Regions from separate parts of the Desulfosporosinus sp. Sb-LF genome, predicted to be linked through region 3. Evidence: riboswitches for the same ligand, from Rfam matches in the RefSeq annotation. Region 3 holds a riboswitch; each other region holds the start of a gene.
What was found. A riboswitch is a leader RNA that binds a small molecule or an ion and turns the genes downstream of it on or off. The one in region 3 is predicted to bind cyclic di-GMP.
Positions count from the first base shown of each region.

Region 1: it holds a riboswitch for cyclic di-GMP, as region 3 does, so the genes downstream of both, E4K68_RS02120 (HD-GYP domain-containing protein) here and E4K68_RS10725 (hypothetical protein) in region 3, are expected to answer to the same signal.
Region 2: it holds a riboswitch for cyclic di-GMP, as region 3 does, so the genes downstream of both, E4K68_RS04110 (methyl-accepting chemotaxis protein) here and E4K68_RS10725 (hypothetical protein) in region 3, are expected to answer to the same signal.
Region 4: it holds a riboswitch for cyclic di-GMP, as region 3 does, so the genes downstream of both, E4K68_RS06665 (hypothetical protein) here and E4K68_RS10725 (hypothetical protein) in region 3, are expected to answer to the same signal.

Region 1 covers NZ_SPQR01000001.1:428,500-433,864, forward strand. Annotated here, with positions in the region: gene E4K68_RS02110 (transposase) at 1-504, opposite strand, end outside; gene E4K68_RS02115 (hypothetical protein) at 817-1,269, opposite strand; gene E4K68_RS02120 (HD-GYP domain-containing protein) at 1,630-2,724, opposite strand; cyclic di-GMP riboswitch class I at 2,918-3,002, opposite strand; gene E4K68_RS20235 (hypothetical protein) at 3,530-3,700, opposite strand; gene E4K68_RS20240 (hypothetical protein) at 3,917-4,093, shown strand; partial or broken gene E4K68_RS02130 (transposase) at 4,419-4,634, shown strand; gene E4K68_RS02135 (GNAT family N-acetyltransferase) at 4,684-5,220, shown strand.
Region 2 covers NZ_SPQR01000002.1:275,455-280,819, reverse strand. Annotated here, with positions in the region: gene purB (adenylosuccinate lyase) at 1-110, shown strand, start outside; gene E4K68_RS04120 (adenylosuccinate synthase) at 135-1,418, shown strand; tRNA gene E4K68_RS04115 (tRNA-Lys) at 1,525-1,600, shown strand; cyclic di-GMP riboswitch class I at 1,891-1,975, shown strand; gene E4K68_RS04110 (methyl-accepting chemotaxis protein) at 2,090-3,859, shown strand; tRNA gene E4K68_RS04105 (tRNA-Glu) at 3,976-4,051, shown strand; tRNA gene E4K68_RS04100 (tRNA-Phe) at 4,062-4,137, shown strand; tRNA gene E4K68_RS04095 (tRNA-Gly) at 4,150-4,224, shown strand; tRNA gene E4K68_RS04085 (tRNA-Thr) at 4,812-4,887, opposite strand.
Region 3 covers NZ_SPQR01000006.1:156,160-161,524, reverse strand. Annotated here, with positions in the region: gene E4K68_RS10735 (DUF362 domain-containing protein) at 1-910, opposite strand, end outside; gene E4K68_RS10730 (hypothetical protein) at 1,038-1,484, opposite strand; gene E4K68_RS10725 (hypothetical protein) at 1,892-3,184, opposite strand; cyclic di-GMP riboswitch class I at 3,311-3,391, opposite strand; gene E4K68_RS10720 (hypothetical protein) at 3,566-4,879, opposite strand; gene E4K68_RS10715 (lytic transglycosylase domain-containing protein) at 4,906-5,365, opposite strand, start outside.
Region 4 covers NZ_SPQR01000004.1:34,755-40,119, reverse strand. Annotated here, with positions in the region: gene E4K68_RS06690 (flavin reductase family protein) at 133-696, shown strand; gene E4K68_RS21385 (hypothetical protein) at 1,189-1,317, opposite strand; gene E4K68_RS06685 (hypothetical protein) at 1,270-1,431, shown strand; gene E4K68_RS06680 (hypothetical protein) at 1,542-1,739, shown strand; gene E4K68_RS06675 (hypothetical protein) at 1,801-2,052, shown strand; gene E4K68_RS06670 (hypothetical protein) at 2,273-2,725, opposite strand; cyclic di-GMP riboswitch class I at 2,894-2,983, shown strand; cyclic di-GMP riboswitch class II at 3,290-3,373, shown strand; gene E4K68_RS06665 (hypothetical protein) at 3,398-4,510, shown strand.

The DNA.
Region 1 (5,365 bases), on a different contig from region 3:
GGAAACGGTGGGGGCCTTTTCTCTGTCCTTATAATCTCTCCAAGCAAAACTAACCGAATGACCGTCAAACGCCAGAATTCTAGAGTTACTAATCCCGACTCTGTGAGTATAGCGTCCAAGATAACGAGCAACACGACCCAGAGATTTAAACGGTTTCTTACAAAAGACAACCCAATTCTTGTCATATAAAGTGTCGACTAAAGAAAGGAAATTGCTTTTTGACGCAAGTTGGGTAGCCTTGTTAAAGAAAGCAAATTCCCCCTTGTCATAGGCCTGTTTTAGAAGGTCAAGGGACTTACCTCTAAACTTTTTCGAAATAACTTTAACCGGAATAAAGAACTTCTTACGAGAACGGACGAAGCGAAGTCCATCATTGGAAAGTCCCCCTCCAGGGACGATACAGTGGACATGAGGATGGAACGAGAGATTTTGGCCCCACGTATGGAGAACCGTGGTGGCTCCAATCGTCGCACCGAGAAATTTAGGGTCTTTGGCCAGTTCCATTAACGTATGTCCTACTGATTGAAAGAGGATGGAATAAAGAAGTTTTTGATTTTGTAAAACAAGGGTGGGTATGTTGAGAATAGCCGCAAAGTTCCATCTCGAAGATCATCTTTTGAAGATGAGAGGAAAGAACTTGGGAGTTTTGAGACATAAAAAATCATCCTTTTAAAATTGATAGAATTAAACTGAAAGGATGATATCTTGAAACTTAATAAATTAGGGCCTTAAAAAGCCACCGCGCAGCGGTTCAGTACAGTGTGCATATCGGACTCAGTTTAAAGGAACTTACGAAACATGTTTCTTTTCTAGACTTTACTCTTTAGTCACATCCCTTACTAGAAGTAAGCGTTTCAAAGATTCTGCCAATGCTAATCCAAATATTGAGGCGCCTAGAAAGTTAGAAACGATGGTATAAGTGTGTGTATAAGCTAATTCTGGCATTTTAAATATACTTGTTATACTATAAATAACTCCCATAAGACTAATCCCGTAGACCCATCCCTTAAACAAATAATGTTCGTCATTTAAATATTTCATGAGGTGAGCAAACAGAATACCTAAAAGGCCAGAAAAAATAGTACGTGCTGTCAAAGCAGTAATGGTTTGTAAACTATCTATGGGTTTGTTACCAAATAGAATTATAGCCATCTCGTCTAGTAAACGTCTTTGAGCAAAATTAGAGTAATATGATATTAAATTTCCTATTCCCTCCAATATACCCGCAATAATTCCTGCAAAAAAACCATATAATGTCCTATCCTTCATCTAATAATCATCCTCTCTTTAAATTCGCCCGATAATTTCTTCCTTAGTGGGACTTTCTCGCGATCTCTGGCTATAAGGACACTTGGCCTTGGCCATCCATAGCAAGGCAACACATTTAGTTAGTATTACAGAAAATGAGAGATTCAATACTGGGTGCTTTCCATATCCTTCGTTATAGGACGCAAAGTTTAAAAAAAGGTAAATTTCGGGAGAGGATCATAGTTGGGAATTAGTACGTGTAAGTGGTATCTGTGGAAGATGTGAGAAATAGTTAAGGCCTCCAGATTTCGCTGGAGGCCTTTGGATATCATGATCATCATTTTTTGGCTAATTAGTCAGTATGAATGCCTACATCTCTTTTCAGCCTACTTCTTTGAATTCCACACGATCTATGAACCGAGTTAAATCCTGCATTAAATCTACGTATATCTCCTTATTGAGAAGTCTACCATTGTTATCAATTAAAAGACGAATAAGAGGTCGAGTTGGCATTTTCAAGGGTACCGCCGCGATCACTCCCATTTCTCGGGTATTGAGAGTAACGATTGCATTTTCGGGATACAAAATGAGGGATTCTCGAAAAGCTTGTACCACTAGCGGGTTAAAGTCCTTTCCTGACCAAGCAAGAATCATTTCGAGAGCATGGTAGGGCGGTAGACCTTTGCGATATGGTCTATCGGCAGTTAATGCTTCATAAACGTCGCTAACTGCTACAATTTGAGCATCGAGATGAATGTTATTTCCTCTTGATCCATTTGGATATCCCGTCCCATTCCAACGTTCATGATGTTTTTCAATAGTTGCTAGCACTCCTGGTAATAAACGGGTATATTTCAGCATTTCCATCCCAAACAGGGGGTGTAGTTTCATAACCTCAAACTCTCTACCCGTTAAACTACCTGGTTTATTTAAGATTTCCTTTGGCACCTTAAGCTTTCCAATGTCATGAAGCAATGCCCCCAATGTCAAATACTTAAGTCTCCTATCTATATATCCCAAACGCATACCTGTCAGTGTTGCTAATATAGCGACGTTCAGGCTATGCACGAACGTTCCATAATCATGATGTTTAAACGTCTCTACGTCTAATCGAACTGTATTAAGATTCAAATAGACATTTATGGGTTTTAGTTCATTTATAATAGTTTCTACGAGTGGCACCGTACTTTTAATCTGCTCAGGTTGAATAAGCTTTGCTTTATGGTAAATATCCCATAAAGAACCTACTAATTTTATGTACACATCCTTTGAAAAGGATTTTACCTTCTCAGCTTGATAGCTGTTTTCCGGTCCTTTCCAAACATAAACTTCTCGTTTTTGCAGGAGATCTCGTATTCCTTTTGTAACCAGCTGCCCCTTATGCAATAATAGAACTCCAATTTTATCAAAAAGATCAACACTCGTCGTCAAGCCAGTTTCGAAATTTGCTTGTATGCGTTCCAACGACCAATACATTGGTCTTACCCTCCTCCCGTTGCTACCCCTATACTTATGTTTTAAAATATATTTGATTTATAAGGCAAGTCTCTTTATGCGACCATTCATTATTAGTTACAGATATAAGGTTAAAAATTTATAGAAATTTCCTCCCCCCTTATAAAACAAAAATGACGCCTTAAATCAATGATCGGCGACAGAATTTTGTTCGTTCGGTAACCCGGCTATCTTAAACACTTAAGGTAAGACCCGTGGCTTTGCGTCCTCAGTTCTCACTGAGTTTGCCCTTATCGCAGAATATTAAATTACCTAAGGACCATCCAAGTCTACTTTAGTAGGACCTAAGCATCACTGAAACGTAGTATAATACATAATATGCTGAAGTACAACAAACTAATTTCATTATAGTGTATATTTACTTTATTATGACATTTAATTAATCATTATGATTAGAAACGACGTTTTACTAGTTTATTCTTTCTCCTACAACCCAAGTGATGAGATTCTTTTTAGTAAAAAAGGCCATAGCTCAAATTGTGGGGGGAGGGATATTTGCGTTTTGCGATTCCTTCAGTAAAATGGTGTCTTGGTCTGCAACAATCATCTACATCACCGGATGCCATTTGCATTTCCTCCTTTGCTTGAGATAGTACATGATATGCACAAGCTGAGTTATGTGGAGCAATATGGAAATATATAGTTTGACCTCATCTTTATGTCAATCTGAGTTTGAGCACCCGTAAATGGTTTTTATGAAGAATGTAAAAGGGAGAGCTACCAGCTCTCCCTTTTGTTTAGTGAAACGGATTATCATGTTTTGTACTTAGGTTATTTGATTTTGTTGTCTTTGTGTGTGCAATAATCCAAATGATTGATCTTGGGTGTTCTGGTTTAATAACACATTATAAGCCTGTTCCAACTTGGAATATTTATCTTTAAGTTCTTCTAATTCACTGGCCAAATCTTCTCTAGTAGCTTCATCTTTATGGCTCAAAAAGAACGCCTCCTTAAATATTTACCCTAAAACAGTATTTCCGGAATTGAGGGGATTATGTTTGAGATTTTAAAGTAATGAGAGAAGAGCTAATTCATAAACCACAAGCCAAATTGTTTCTATGGAAAATGTAAAAATGAGAGCTTGAACAGCGTTAATGATTGACTGCGCATCAATTGCGCTGCTGCTTGATCCTCCACCTAGAAAAGGCAAAGAATGATTAAGCAGACCCCGCTAGGAGAAGCCACCTCAATAAGGTTTAACAGATTTATAACTGCGCCAGGTGGAATAAATATCCGGAGTATTGTTCCTGGCAATGGACCACACTGGGTTGTTGGCCTTGATGTTGGATTTAGGCTGGTACAATTGGTTGTTTTATGGCGGCTCATTTAGCATACCTCTCTTTCTTTTGTGTGACTGTTAGAACAGTCCATAAGATTGAGAAGTGAAAGATGGGGAAAGTCAAACGGTTAACAGTGCCCACCGAATTGAGTTAAAAGGTCCAAGTTTGAGACCTAACCATCCACAAAATGAAGGAGGTGATAGCGTAACCGTATAATCTATGTTAAACTCCATGCAATGAGGTGCCGGCCATTGGCCGGATGAGATAAGAACGCCGGCCGGATACCGTAGGAACGGTGTCCGGATAGTTTAGGAATGCTTGGCCGGATGGCACAAGAACATCGGTCTGAATTAATGAGAATAGCCAGAAGCTGACAAACGCTCTGAACTGGCCTTATTGAACGTTATTCAAGAAGCCTATGTAAATGGCGTATCCACCCGGAAAATCGAGAAACTCACCAAGTCTTTAGGCATTGAATCCATGTCGCGAAGTCAAGTATCGATCATAGCCAAAGAACTGAACGAACAGGTTGAAGCCTTTCGTACCCGAAGGCTGGATAAAGTCTATCCGGTACTTTGGGTCGATGCTCTCAAGCAATATTTTATTAAACTGATAAATCGAAATTTGAAAGGTGTAATTAATGATTGAAACAGAAAGATTAACAATGCGACCATTTTATGAAAACGACTTGGGTATTATTATGAGTCTTTATTCTAATGAAGAAATAATGAGATATATGCCCAATGATGTCATGAATGTAGAGAAAGCCCAAAAGCATTTAAATAAAGTTGTATGTGATTGGAAAGAAAAACCACAAGTGAGTTTTGAAATGGCAGTAATTTCAAAATATGACCAGGAAAAAATTGGACGTTCCAGAATCCACTTAGATTATGAAACTGATACAGTAATGATTGGTTGGCTACTATTGAAAAAAGATTGGGGTAAAGGTTATGCAACAGAAATGACACGGGCATTAATTGATTACAGTTTTGATGTATTAAACGTGCATAGAGTTTGTGCATTATGTCACCCTAAAAATATCGACTCATGGAGAGTTTTGGAAAAATGCAATATGCGTAGGGAAGCACATTTTATACAAAAGTGTAAGTATATTAAGGGTGGCAATATAACATGGGAAGACGAATTGGAATATGCCATATTAGAGTCAGAAAGATAAATTCCTATTTATAAAGCAAACAACATTATGATTAGTTGTGCTAAATATTCTTATAATGCGAATTAATAATAGGAATATGGATAATGAATTTTAGGTGTATAGGAATGTACACGAGATATTTAAAGGGAATGGGATTAATAAGCAG
Region 2 (5,365 bases), on a different contig from region 3:
CACGGGTTTTAAACTATTTAGCTAAAGAAGAAATCCAAGGTCTGTTCGATTTGAAATATCATCTCCTTCACGTGGATGACATTTTTCGCCGACTCGGCTTAGAAGGTTGATAGAAAGATGGGGGGAATAGTAATATGGCAGCTGTTGTGTTAATTGGTTCTCAGTGGGGAGACGAGGGAAAGGGTAAGATTACGGACTTCCTAGCCGAAAAGGCAAATGTAATTGTTCGGTATCAAGGTGGAAATAATGCGGGTCATACGGTTGTTGCTCATGGAGAAGAGTTTAAGCTTCACCTAATTCCATCGGGAATCCTATATTCAGACAAGACCTGTGTCATAGGTAATGGCGTTGTGATCGATCCGAAGGTTTTACTGGAGGAACTCAGTTACCTTGCCAATCGGGGCATTAAGACGGGTAAACTGCTGATTAGTAGCAATGCCCATGTGATTATGCCTTATCACAGGGTGCTTGACGGTTTGGAAGAAGAAGCTCGTGGGGAACATAAAATTGGTACGACAAAACGAGGTATTGGCCCTTCTTACATGGATAAGGCGTCACGAATTGGAATTCGGATCATTGATCTCTTGGACAAAGATGAGTTCGCTGAAAAACTTCGTTGTAATTTGGTGGAGAAAAATAACTTGTTTGTTAAAGTTTACGGTCAGAAAGCCCTTGAATTCGAAGACATCTATGAAGAATACCAGGGTTACGCCGACCAAATTCGTTCGATGGTGACGGACGGTTCATTGACCATCGATAAAAGCATTCGTGCGGGGGAGAAAGTACTCTTTGAAGGTGCGCAGGGGACTTTACTGGATATTGATCATGGAACATATCCCTATGTTACGTCTTCTAATCCGATTGCTGGAGGAGCGTGTGTTGGCGCAGGCATTGGACCTACTCGAATTAATCGAGTAGTCGGAGTCATTAAAGCGTATACTACTCGTGTCGGAGAAGGCCCTTTCCCTACAGAACTTCTGGATGAGACAGGGGAAGAAATGCGGAAGAATGGCCATGAATTTGGAACAACGACGGGCCGAGCGCGTCGTTGTGGCTGGTTCGATGCGGTCATTGCTCGATATGCTGTTCGAGTAAGCGGAATCTCTGATTTTGCGGTTACAAAACTTGATGTCCTTACGGGGCTTGAAACGCTGAAGATCTGCGTTGGATATAGAGCCAATGAAGAGATCATTCGTGAATTCCCTCAGAGTCAAAAGATCTTCAAACAATGTCAACCTGTCTATGAGGAAATGCCTGGTTGGCAAGAAGACATTACTCAGGTTCGTCGGTTTGAGGATCTACCTCAGGCTGCTCAAAATTACATCCTCAGGATTGAAGAGCTGACTGGGGTTCCAGCAACGTTGGTCGCAATTGGTCCAGGGCGAGAACAGACCATTGTGCGTGGCGAGATCTTTTAGGCTCTAATAAAATACGCTTTATCTACAATTTAAGATAAATTCAGAATAACTATCTTGACAATTAGGATGTTTTCGTGTAATATTTTAATTCGTGGTACAGTTACTTGAGCCATTAGCTCAGTCGGTAGAGCACCTGACTTTTAATCAGGGTGTCCCGCGTTCGAGTCGCGGATGGCTCACCAGTTTTAAATGTGTGTGTACCTGTTTGTTGCACTACAATAGTAATGGGTGATAAGGCAGTATTAGACGTAACGTTTAATACTGTCTTATATTTTTTGGGGTGCATGGTGAGTGAGGAGATAATGGAATTATCTGAATTATTAACACGAAATTTGTTGAGAATGTGTTAAAAAAGTATTTTAAATTACGGATACATGTGTTATAGTTCGATTACAGAATGGAAAAATTAGAAAACTATTACCTTTCTGATGAATTTATATGTTCATACTATTATTCGACAATTACATAAGGATCTTGATAAGGGCAAACTCAGTAAAAGCTGAGGACGCAAAGCTACGGGTCTTCCACGATAGGGTGATGATAGCCGGGATACCAATTAGGAATTCTGTCGCCATGCCTACTCTGGGTGGCGACTTTATTTTTTGTTTTAATTCATAATATTACTATCAGAGGTGCAATAAATTTGATGTATTTGGAAGGGAGATGGGAGTATGACTAAAATAAAACATCGAGTGATTCTTCTGTTATTGACTACTGCATTTATCATGGGTCTGATTCTCGGTGGGTATAACATTTATAATGTAATCGCGACGGAACAAGCTAATGTAACTCAATATCGAAATACTTTATATGAGCAATTTGATCGAACGATTAAACTCGAGGTACAAACCGCTTATAGTTTGGTTCAAGACACTTACAACCGTCAAAAAAATGGAGAGTTAACTCCAGAAGAAGCCAAAAAGAAAGCGGCTGATCTAGTTAGAAATTTAAGATTTGATAAAGATAACTATTTCTGGATTGACACGACTGACGGAATGAATGTCGTCCTTCTAGGAAGAGATACCTCTGAAGGCAAGTCACGATTTGATGGCAAGGACAGTCAGGGTAAATTTTTTGTTCAGGAATTTATTACTCATGGTACTCAAGCAGGTGGCGGTTATACAGACTATACCTTTGCTAAACCAAATCAAACTGAAGCCTTGCCTAAAAGAAGTTATACATTATTGTTTCAACCCTATAATTGGGTGATCGGAACAGGAAACTGGGTTGATGATATTAATAAACTTGTCTATGAGAAACAATTGGATTATAAACAAAAGGGTAAGATCAGTATCATCTATACCATAGTATCCATTCTATTCGCTTTTGGATTTTCTCTTATCTTAGGCACTTTTTTAAGTAATAAGATTTCAAAACAGATTACTGAGATTGCTGAGAATGCTGAAGAAATAGCTAGAGGTAATTTAAAAGTTGGTAACCTCAAAAATAACTCAAAAGATGAGCTAGGTCAACTTGGTAGAGCTTTTAGAACCATGACAGATAACCTAGTAAATCTTGTTCAACAAGTGTCATCATCCTCAACTCAAGTTGCAGCATCATCGCAACATCTAAGTTCCGGAGCAGAAGAATCTGCAAAGGCCTCCCAACAGGTGGCTATGGCTATTATGGAAGTCTCCCTAGGGGCAGAAAGACAACTTAATGCAGTTGATGAGACATCTGCAATTGTGCAGCAAATGTCAGCAGGGATACAGCAAATGCTAGAGAACGCCAAAGTTGCCGTTAAATCCTCCGAAGACACGGCCCTTTCAGCTGTAGCAGGGAGTCAGGCGATTGATAAAACCATTCAGCAAATGATTAATATTGAAAAAACAGTGACAGGATCAGCAGAGGTGGTTTTGAATCTAGGGGAACGTTCTAAGGAAATTGGACAGATCGTAGATACCATATCAGCCATTGCTTCCCAGACGAATCTGCTCGCTTTAAACGCCGCAATTGAGGCTGCACGAGCAGGGGAGCAAGGGAGGGGTTTTGCTGTTGTAGCGGATGAAGTCCGTAAATTGGCAGAACAATCGCAAGAAGCCTCACAACAAATTGCCTCACTGATTCACGTCATTCAACAAGACACACAGAAAGCGGTCTTATCGATCAACGAGGGAACGCATCAGGTTAAACTCGGGACGATGGTCGCTGAGACAGCAGGCCAAGCATTCAATGAAATTACTGCCTTGGTTAATAATGTTTCGACGCAAGTAGGGGAAATCTCAGAGGAGATTCAACAAATGGCCGCGGGGAGCGCAAGAATAGTCTCATCTGTGGCTGATATTCATGACACTAGTCGAAACATTACAGGACAGACACAGTCTGTGTCTGCTGCAACGGAGGAACAATCAGCATCGGTTGAGGAAATTGCCTCTTCCAGTCAGGTTCTGGCTCAATTGGCAGAAGAGTTGCAGGAAACCATAAAGAAATTTAATATTTAGATACAGAAATAAAAAAATATTTATTAAAGACTCAAAGAGTACTTGACAGAAGACAACCTTTCCTGTAAAATTCATATTTGTGAGCAAGGTTTGGAAATACCCTAAACATTGAACATGGCCCGTTGGTCAAGCGGTCTAAGACACCGCCCTTTCACGGCGGTTACACGGGTTCGAATCCCGTACGGGTCACCATTACAATTATGCCTCGGTAGCTCAGTCGGTAGAGCAGAGGACTGAAAATCCTCGTGTCGGCGGTTCGATTCCGTCCTGAGGCACCACTGTTATATCAAGCGGACGTGGCTCAGCGGTAGAGCATTGGCTTCCCAAGCCGAGGATCGCGAGTTCGAATCTCGTCGTCCGCTCCATATGAAATGTAGGCACTGCAAAGAATTGCGGTGCTTTTTGTTATTATTTCCATTGTTTTTAATAAGAACCGTGATACCCTTGTTAACTCCTTGACAATCACAGTGTCACCAGTTTGTAAATCTTCGAGTAGTCGCTGTAATTCTGGTCTATCCTTCGTAGTGGCCTCGACCTTCTCTTGATAAATCAAACCACAGCCTGCTTCCTTTAATGAAACTACCAACTGCCTTGATATTGGTGCGTATTGTGCCTTCTTATTCTTGGTATGTATATAAGCTATCAGTTCATTTTCCCAGTCCATATCGCCTATCCTAACGCTTGTGAGAGTAGATAGTTTACAGCCAGTACCCAGTAATTTAAGACTTCCCTCGTATGTCTTAGTGCTGTGTTGATAGAGGTCGGTGCAATATTCCTTTTCTGCATGGACTTCCATTTTTGCTGAAGCCGATTGTGCTGTTTTAGTCATTAAACGAATTTTAGCCACATTACATAACCTCCGATTTAAAGAATAATGAGACAGTTGTTTACCTGTCTTATTATTCTTTAAATCATTTGCTATGCAACATGGCTAAAAGTGATTAAATCTGTGTGGAGCCAACGATGGGACTCGAACCCGCAACCTACTGATTACAAATCAGTTGCTCTACCAATTGAGCTACGTCGGCACGCGTTATTGGACAGGTTTTATTTTAACAAAACTAATAGTCATGGTCAAGGGTTAAATATCTGGTAATTAAAGGTATTGAGCAAGAGGCCTATTATGTGTAGCAGGACCAAAGTCCTATTAGAATAAGTCATTTGGATATTGTTAAAAAAATTGAAAAAATTTATAATTAACCAAAACTAGAAGAGAGTGGGTGCCAGTTTGAAATTTGCAATTCCGTATATACTCAGCTTGGTATCAGTGCTAGCTTTCAATTACGGAGCTCACCATAAAGAAAAAGGTTGACGCTTTTAACTTAGGCGTCTTTCCTTTAAACATTGTTCGTTTGCTCACTCGCCTAATAAGATTCACAGATTCTCCATACAAAGGTCACTGAATGGTAACGGGTTTAGATTATTACAGTACAGCAGATGATGGTCACCTGCTGCTTTAGTGGTTAACACACAGCCTTTTTCTTATCCTCCTACTTTTCCCCTCCT
Region 3 (5,365 bases):
TTGGATCCTTGGATGCTAGAATACCAATATCACCGACGATCGGCACATCATTCCAACCACAACAGTCACAAAGTGGGGAAACGTTCGTCACAAAGGTAATATACCCCGTTTTCCCCTCTTTGCCTTTAAGAACACCAACCGTATACTCGGCAATTTTCTCCTGAATTATGTCAGGTTCTGTCTTCCAATTAATCGCAATGGCACGCACTGGGCAGGTGACCGTGCACTCGCCACAACCGATGCATTTATCTGCTGAAATTCTAGCCTTACCCTCTACAACGATAGCCTTCTCTGGACACCATTTTGAACATTTGCCACAGGCTACGCAGAGCTCTTCATTGATTTGAGGTAAAAGATCAGAATGTTGCTGCTGTTTACCAGAGCGACTACCCAGTCCCATCCCTAGATTTTTGAGTGTACCTCCAAAACCGGTCGCCTCATGCCCTTTCAAATGAGTAATGGCTAGTAAGGCATCCGCTTGGACTGCGGCGCTTCCAATTTTAACTTCATCAAAATGCTTTAAATTAACTGGCACAGATACATAGTCTTTCCCATTAAGACCGTCGGCAATCACCAAAGGGGCCCCCACGACGGAATAATCGAAACCATTTTCAATTGCCGTCTCTAAATGATCCACAGCATTCGAACGAGAACCAGCGTAAAGCGTATTGGCATCTGTTAAGAAAGGAAGTCCACCTTTCTTCTTGACTTGATCCACGACTCTTCTAACATATTGCGGACGGACATAAGCTAAGTTCCCTCGTTCTCCAAAATGCAACTTGATCGCTACAAGGTCTTTGGGTGCAATTGCATCCAGCAATCCTGCCCGTATTATTAAATGCTCAAGTTTTGTTAAGAGGCTTTCACCACTTTTAGTCTTCATACTGGTAAAAAATACTTCCGAACTCAAAATAAACACTCCTCTTTCTCGATATCAAGTCATCCGATTCCCAAAACCCCTGTAATCTCCAAACTATCAGATAACCCCAATTCATAATTTGCGTTTCATACCATCTTAATATAGTAGTTTTTTCATCTTAAAGCAAACTTCCCACAAGTTCACAACGCACAACTTCTCGTCGAGTGGGGAGATACATCACTTTTACTTGATCTTCAATCTTAAGCTTGTCATAGACATTTTTGTCAACATAGAGTTGTTTTTGTTCTGTCCCGCTACGAACCACTAAAGCAAAAGCTTTGAAGCCTGAATCATAGGCTTTTTCCAGAACCGAACCCTGGATAAAACTTGGTTGAGCTAACCAATCTGGTTGAGAAAAGAATAACAGTTTTGTATAGATTCCTAAAACCCCAACCCATATAAAGGCCTTCCCAGCTAATAGGAGAAAACCCCAAGCATCGCGGGCATAACGCCAAGTCCCCACCGATTTCCAAACCAGTCGAGAAACGACAACACCCCATATCAAAAAGAGTACGACTAAATTTGGCCAGGTCGTACTCCAAAGATAACTATAGTACTCTACCATTTTTTACCTCTTTTTACTACTCTGGCTTAACGAATTGTTCTTTGCTACACTACTACACTACAGTTCGGACAAACATTAGGGCGAAAACGGCCTTCAGAGTTGCACCAAATTGGGAACATTTCCAAATTGGCGGATGATTTTGTCCTCCTTAATTAGAGTCATTATTAAGTATAGTTAATAATAACAGCATTTATAAAGATTCGCAATACTCATATTAGTTATCAAAAGAGTCTATAAGATCAAAGATTATTATTAAAAACTCTAATAATCCATGTTGTAACCAATAGGTTTTTTCCTCAAAAATGCTAAAATACTTTCGCCACTTTCTGGGAGAAGACCCCACGAAGTGGCGAATCTCGCTGTGCAACTTAAATGTCAGAGAGGGGTTGATTTTGAAATTATTTATATCACAATGAAGGTGCTGTGATGTTGCCAGCTGTCAGTGTGATCTCTGAGAAGGCGACTATTTTACCGGTTCCATCCACTTCATAAACATTTACATACTTATTTGTTGTTGCATCTACTCCGGTTAGGTCACTACCCGCTGTATACGCCTTTCCACTAGCTGTGGCTCCTAGGGCCGGCAGTGGCGTTACTTTGCTAACCACTTGTACTTTGAATGTATCTCCAGAGTTATTTGCAACTAACGTCAATTTTGTACTTCCTGCCGAAGCTCCGATATCCGCTACTGGTAAGGTAGTCAAAACAGGTGCTGCAATGTTATTGGCTGTTAGTTTAAATTCCTTGAAGGCTACGATATTACTGGTTCCATCCACTTCGTAAACGTCTATATACTTATCTACATCTACGCCGGTTATGTCATTGCCAGATGTATATATCGTGGTTCCAGTTGGAAGAGTTCCTCCAGTAACCGGCAGGGTACTAATTGCTGCAGTATTTATTAGGTATTGGAATGTATCCCCCTTTTTCAGAGGTGTTAGGGTCAATTTTGTAGTCACTGCTGCACTTCCAGGAGTTGCTGTTGCGGTTTTCACTACAGGTGCTGTAATGTTGCCGGCTGTCAGTGTGATCTCTGAGAAGGCGACTATTTTACCGGTTCCATCCACTTCATAAACATTTACATACTTATTTGTTGTTGCATCTACTCCGGTTAGGTCACTACCCGCTGTATACGCCTTTCCACTAGCTGTGGCTCCTAGGGCCGGCAGTGGCGTTACTTTGCTAACCACTTGTACTTTGAATGTATCTCCAGAGTTATTTGCAACTAACGTCAATTTTGTACTTCCTGCCGAAGCTCCGATATCCGCTACTGGTAAGGTAGTCAAAACAGGTGCTGCAATGTTATTGGCTGTTAGTTTAAATTCCTTGAAGGCTACGATATTACTGGTTCCATCCACTTCGTAAACGTCTATATACTTATCTACATCTACGCCGGTTATGTCATTGCCAGATGTATATATCGTGGTTCCAGTTGGAAGAGTTCCTCCAGTAACCGGCAGGGTACTAATTGCTGCAGTATTTATTAGGTATTGGAATGTATCCCCCTTTTTCAGAGGTGTTAGGGTCAATTTTGTAGTCACTGCTGCACTTCCAGGAGTTGCTGTTGCGGTATTTGCATCAGCCCTTTTAGAGTCAATTACTAGACTCGATATGAGCGATGTAACTAATATACCAACAACTAGACCCCAATTTAAACACGGTTTTATAAGAACTCGAAGCTTAGCATACAGTACAGTCATGTTTTCTTACCTCCTATTTTAGTAATTAAATCTCTCTGCTTCTCTACTGGTTCCTCTATTGAATTATAATGTGTAAATAATAAATCCCTTCTACGTTACCGAAGAGGGGATTCTACACTCTTGTTGTTCGGTAGCCCGGCGATCTTAGATTACCTTAGACCCGTGGCTTTGCGTCCCTATCTTTCGATAGGTTTGCTTTTTTCGGATAGGGTTATATTTGTTTGATTAACATATTATCTATATCGTAAGGTTCTCTTAGAAACTTTACACTTCCTAACAGAAGTTTCTTTAAACTTAGAACAGTGACAGTTACGTTTGATGTTGTCATTAATTATGTTAAATTAGCAAATTTGAATAGCAACAACCTCATTGCCCCTATAATTATATAGCAGACTCCATATCCAGTGAATAAACGTTTTCAGCAGAATCAATAACCTTAATCTGTAATTTTTTCCCTATTAGAGCACTTGGTAATTTCGCAACAAATTTTCCATTTTTATCAGGTTTAGAAGTTGTGAGTAAAAATGGAGTTGCTGGGACCGTGTCATAGATATATACTATGGCATCACTGTTAACACTTCCATCTATTTCTTTCGTTGTCGCATCAATACCATTTAATCCGCCTGACCCATCGTCCTTCACAGACTTAGACTCATCAAGCAGAAGTCCCAGTTTATTTATGGGGTCTTCTAGATTGATGGTCTCCAATGGAGTAGCCATTTGACCTGCCGTTACGGTTAATTTATAGCTGTGTTTCTTATATTGAGGTCCATTTCCATCAACCAATAATGTGTAACTACCAGTGGGCAAATAAACCTTAAATTCCCCATTTATATCCGTTGTTGTTGTCCATGTTGTAGTGGTATTCGATACTTTTACAGGTATACCCCATGTTTCTTCTGTTAGACTGGCCCTGTTAGTACTTCCTCCGATAGAACCTGATTTCCCGCCATCTACTCCAGCTTTAGATGGAATAACTAAACTTACAGTCTTTACCGTTACAGTTGGTGTTGCTGTTGTTCCAGTCGTTGGAATTTTAATAGCGGGCACTTTAATAGTGGGTATTTTTATAGATCGAGTATTCATCACACCATTATCAACGCTGAACAAATTCAGAGAATAATCGCCATCAGCATAAATAATAAAAGTATACTTCCCTGTTAACAAATCGCTTGAAAACGGACCAATGCGGTCGCCACTTGGCCCTTGAAGGGATAGTTTTCCTGCAAGATCAGGTGTAACAGAGGGTTTGACATCGTAAGTAACTGTGACTACAAGATTTACGCTAGAGGTAAAGGCGGAAGGTACTATCACTGAGAATGGAACAATAATCGTCTCACTAAGTTGCCCACTAACCTCGGACATAACGCCTTCCGTAATATATAAGTTATAATCCCCCCCCGAATAGGCTTTAGACGGCGTCACAGTTACAGAGAGACCATCGGGGGATAGTTTAATCGTTGTTGCGACCTTGGTTTGTTTGCTATCAGTGACGTAAACAGTATCGCTACTCACACTCGTACTCAAGAGTGGGGCATTAAACGAAATCGTCCAAACCTTATTAACATCTGTTGTTGTAATAGCCGGCCATATCTTAAAACCCGTGGTAGAAGTAGCCGCAAACACCGACGATACGGATAGAAATAACAAAGTGATTACTAAAAGTATAGCAATCCACCAGGTTTTCTTAACCACGATTCCATCCTTCCTTGCTGTGAATTCTAAGCTTCCCAATTTTTTCGATTCAACTCTGCCATAATCTTCTGCACATAGTCCTGAGTTTCCTTATATGGTGGAACCCCCTGGTATTTATCAACTGCTCCCGGTCCGGCATTATAAGCTGCTAAAGTCATCGGAACATCTCCCTGAAAACGGTCTAGTAAGTCCTTTAAGAAATGTGTTCCCCCATCCAGGTTTTGTTTCGCGTCGTAGGCGTTCTGTACTCCATATGAAGCTGCCGTCCCTGGCATTAACTGCATTAAGCCCATAGCACCAGCCGGTGACGTTACATTAGAATTAAACCCTGATTCTGCTTTGACGACCTGCTGAATCAGGGTCGGATCAACCCCGTATTTTTGGGCCATCGAATAAATAACATTTTCAAGAGAACCAACGTTTTCACCCTTAGCCTGGGGAACAGAGGCTAAATGATATCCCTTAACCTGGGCTGTGCTAGACAAA
Region 4 (5,365 bases), on a different contig from region 3:
ATCAATCAGTGTGTATTTTGGGGATAATGTGGATAAAGTTTAAACGATTGCCTAATAAAATTAGTTATTTTTGTTGCGATTAACGAAGAAAACCTGGAGGAAGACTAGGTCAATAATTTAAGAGGTGAAAATATGAAGAAAAGTTTGGGCGCCAAAACTTTGGTTTACCCTACACCGGTTTTGGTTATATGTACCTATGATAATGAAGGCAATCCAAATGCCATGACTGCTGCATGGGGAGGTATTTGCTGCTCATCTCCGCCTTGTGTAGCGATTTCATTACGCAAAGCCACTTATACGTATGGTAACCTTATGGACAAAAAGGCTTTCACAATAAATATTCCTTCAGAAAACTATGTTAGAGAAGCCGACTATTTTGGAATAGTATCTGGAAAAATGGAAGATAAATTTGCTAAGACTGGTCTTACACCGGTAAAAAGTGATACTGTTGATGCCCCATATATTAGAGAATTTCCAGTTAATTTAGAGTGTAAAATTATACAGGTTATTGAAATTGGCCTACACACCCAGTTTATCGGAGAGGTTATGGATGTTAAAATTGATGATACCATACAAGAAGATCAGCCGATTATAGAACAAATACAACCTTTAATATTTGCCCCCGACAGTAGAAATTACTATGTTATTGGGAAACAAATTGCCAAGGCATTTTCTATTGGCAATGAAATAGGGTAAGGAATTTATGATGCCCATATGTAGGCTACGGGCCTAATGAACACCTCGCCTCCAACCCGTATTAGAAGTACTATCTTGGCAAAGAAGAACTGCGGCAAGTTAAGGGATGTTTTGGGTGGGGTGAATCTGAAATCATTACTGTGGCAAACTGTCAATTATATTTGTAAACAGGGTTCTCCCCTATACTCATGAAGTGTGGGGGTGTTTTTTGTCCCTAATTCACTTTATCGACATGTTTCGCCATCAAACCGGAATATAGTTATCGTAAGCACAACTTTGCTTGGCGATTTAAGCGTGAAAAGAAAATTCCTATGAGAAATAACTATGAGAAATAACTACTTATAGAATTGGTCAGGTATATGAAGAATGTTTACCACATAGAACGTGGTTTGAATAAACTCTCCGACGAAAGAGTAAACCCAACGCATAGCACAGGGCAAGTAATTCTGACTGTGCTTTTTGGTTTTCTTAAAAGCCTTAATGAACTAAATTTCATGATAAAGAATAATGAGTCCAACGCTCGATCAGGTCATCGTCGAAGATTGTTTCCGGGTTGCCATCCAGAAGTTCGGTTTGCCGGAATCGGTATACTTCGACAATGGCAAACAATATCGTACCCACTGGATGGCGCGAACCTGCTCAGAATTAGGTATTCGGCTTCTTTATGCTAAACCGTATTCCCCCGGGCCACTGGAAAGATTGAGCGTTTTAACCGAGTGGTTGATGCTTTCATAAGTAAAGCCTCGCTGGAAAAACCAAAAACGCTAAACCATCTCAACGAACTTTTTTAAGTATGACTTACCGAATGCTACCAAAACAAGCTCCACTCAGCCTTCGAAAACAAAATGAATTCGGAAACAGCCTTTCGCAGTGGCAATCAGGCTCTTCGTTTTGCGGACCTGGAGGTACTAAAGAATGCTTTCCTCCATTGTGAGTCACACCAAGTGGACAAATTCGGCTGCATTAGTTTCATGGGTAAAAAATATGAAGTCGGATTAACCTTCATCGGTTGTGTGGAAGAACAGAATATGTTGCCCCATTAGATAATGGTGAGGAATTAAGGAAAATGAATCCTTGGATTCTTTTCTCAGAATGGTGGGAGGAATGAATGTTTTATCTGATGGAAATATAAAGTTTAATAGAAGAACACTGATATTATCTCTAGCCGATCAAGATGGTGGTGCTCATGTAGACCCTACCTTAGATGAAGCATATGTCAATCTCTCAAGAAATAATTCATTGAATGTTTTCCACGAGTATAAGCCTGTAAAAGGAGTTGTACTTGCAAGTGTTAGGCAAATAGCTTTTGATATTACTAGAACCTTGAAGGACAAATATCCATTATGCTTTCAATGATCACTTTGGCTACATAAATGGAATGCACCACCTTCCTTCATTAAAGGCTTATTTGCTGCGTAACCACCAGCGCTTAAGCCTCTGGCAACATTCAACCCATTAAATTCACTGGTATTATAGTAATTTGCGATAACCCGCCGGGGTGGCTGTCTTGGAAAACTGGTTTGTTTTTCTGGATAGGCTAACAAAATAAATTAGCCATTATCATTTTGGCCAAGAGCTATCGACCAATTCCAGTCTCTTTACTTCGGAGGATTACAGATACTACATGGCCCGTATCCTTAACTTTCTGCATCCGATAGACTAATGAGATTTTACTCTTTGATAAGTACTGACATCCATCTCGATAATACTTTTTGCCAGTTTTAGTTATGTATACCGTCAAAGTTTGAAGAGTTTGTTTGGGGGGAGACGAATTCACAACATGGGGCGTGACTGTAGGGGCAGCGGTAACGGCAGGCTTAGGATCTGGTATGGCGTTTGAGTAACGGTGGTAGGCGTAACTACTGAAGTTGGTGTGGGAGCTTGACTTACGGCAGGAACGAAACTGTGGTAGTTTGGACCTGTTTTGATTCCTCTGCTTTTGTGGGACTTGTTGCAGGAATAGAATTACTAGAGCATTCGCTAAAGCTATTAAGAGTGCAATGAATATACGAGCAATTTTATGTTTCATGGGGTTTTCAAAATTTATCTAACTCCTTTATAAAATGTTTATATCGAACATATGTTATTCTTAGAACTTTGGTTTTAGAATTAGAGAAGCGCAAAATTTGTCGCAATACAAGGAGAGGTTTATATGGATTTTTTTGACTATTTGAAGTAAAATACAAATGCACACACTGAGAATGATTAGCAAACTCATCGAAAGATGGGGACGCAAAGCTACGGGCCTAATCTCTTGCTAAGGGGGAATGGCAGCCGGGTTACCTAGTTTATAACTAGATAGCCCGGCTTTTTTGTCATTATCAAACACAAAGGGGGCTGATAAGACGTCTAATGCTGATTACCCCAGATAAAAAGTAGGCGAGAGATGAACTCTTAGAAGGTGTAGGAATTGAATCCTTTTGATTCACTCTGTGGCAATCATGGTCAATCAAAAAGGTAAGGGAAAGGACCCTTGCCCTCAAGTGCAAATAATCACTTGGGTTACCAATCTTAGTCGGAGGGAGAGTCAGTCTTGAAGCTGAATATCTCTTAGACACACGAAAGAATCGTAGTTCCACGCCGACTGGTTTCGGTAAATTAGGGGAGCTGAGAAGTGTGGTCTGTACGTGGACACTTAGACCACATGGAGCTATTAGTGTAACCGACCCTCTTAAACAAATAAATTTAAGAGGTGCAAAGAATGAAATTAAAGAAAACGTTAGTAGCAACCCTATCAACCACATTATTATTGACTGGAATGGTTCAATCAGTTATGGCAGCAAAACCTGCGGAAAAGACCGCGCCAAGTGTAAGCATTACGGCTCAACGCTGGACCAACTGCCAAACCATACCTGTTTCGTGGAAAACAGCCACTACTTCCGGTAGCCCTGCTGCCATTCTATCCTCTTGGAAGTTAGATAAAGGTGTATGGTCAGATTATGACCCTAAAATAACATCTACGTCATACCTTCTAACTGAAGGCGACCATATGTTTTCTCTTCAGGCGAAGCAAGAAGGAGTAGTTTCAGCTGTTGCTACACAACAATTAGGGGTTGATTTGACAGCTCCTGTTGTAACAGCGACTCCTATTAGTGCTAGTCAACTTAATGCTAATGGATGGTATAACAAAGATGTTACCGTAAGGTTTAATGGTACCGATGCTTTATCAGGTATAGCGAAGACTGACGATGCTGTCACAAAGAGTGAAGGCATCAACTCCGATATTAAAGGCTCAGCTACCGATAATGCAGGTAATATCGGCTATAGCGATGCTCTTACAGTTAAAGTTGATGAGACAGCCCCGACTATTGATATAAGCGGAATTGCTACAGCATATACTGTTGGGGATGCGCAACCTACAGTTACTTGGACTGCAACGGACGCTTTATCAGGTATTGACACCTCTTCAGGAACACTTCCAACGGGTTCGCAAATTGATATCAGCACTCCTGGAGATAAGACATTTACAGTTATTGCAACAGATAACGCAGGAAATACCGCTTCAAAAACCGTAAGTTATGCGGTTGCACCTAAACCTATTTTAGACCCAACCCCTATCGTTATTAAGGAAATTAATGGAGCTTCTGTCATAATTAAAGGCGGTTGGATTCCTACGTACAGCAATGGAAGAACACCAGAACTTAACGGTTACGATGCAACTGGAGAAGTTTATGCTCTTTACAATATCGGAGATCCAGTTAACACCGGCGATACAATGCAAATCCATTTTAGTCTTCCAAATTGGAATACTGGAAGTAAAACCGTCGATGTAACTATAGCTGGTACTCCTTATAAAGTACTAGTAACCAAATAAATATTCTCATCTGGGGTGATTCCCTCGAGTTTTGCCCCCCTCAAGAACCGACAATTTTAAAAAAATCATTTAAAATCCCTGGAAGCAGATATATTAAGCATTCCAGGGATTCTTTTATGCATATTGTAATAAAATCAAAATTTTAATAATAGGGAATAAAGCAAACTAGGGAATAGCAATCAAAAAACAATAACCATTTAAATTTTATTGGTTGTATTAAGGACATAGGCCATTGGACACAGTTTACAGGATTATCGTCTCATTTATTAACCATTTGTGTTTACTAAAAATGTAAGTTAGCATATAGTAAAATATAAATAAAAATAAAAATGTCAAGGGCAAAGTCACTGAAAGGTGATGACGCTGAATATTTCGATGTGGCAGCACCACCATTTTACAACTCAACGGGGAATAGTAAGGCCCTTATTAAAAGGGCTATATCTGCAGTAATAATTTAATTATGCTTAAAATTTTAAAGAAATGATTTTTGTCATGGTATTTTCAGCAAGAGATGATAATGAGTGTGCACTACTTTTATATGAATATTTTATATAATCACTGAGCAAATATATTATTAAATGGCTATGGCGTAAGAAAATGTAAGGATGGACCGCACTACCTAGTTAATCCCACTTCAGCTAGAATGGCTTATTAAAAGTCTAGCCAAACCTACATAAAGAGCTGGCACAAACACTGCCAGCTCTTTATGTAGGTTTGGCTTTTAATAGTTATTTCTTGAGTAATCTCCCGAGGTTTTTTCGTGTTTTGCGGTAACTCTAAAGAAAAGGAAGGGCATGCACCAACACATAGGCCACATTGAGTACAGTGGGTAGAACCTTTGTGAAACCGACATAG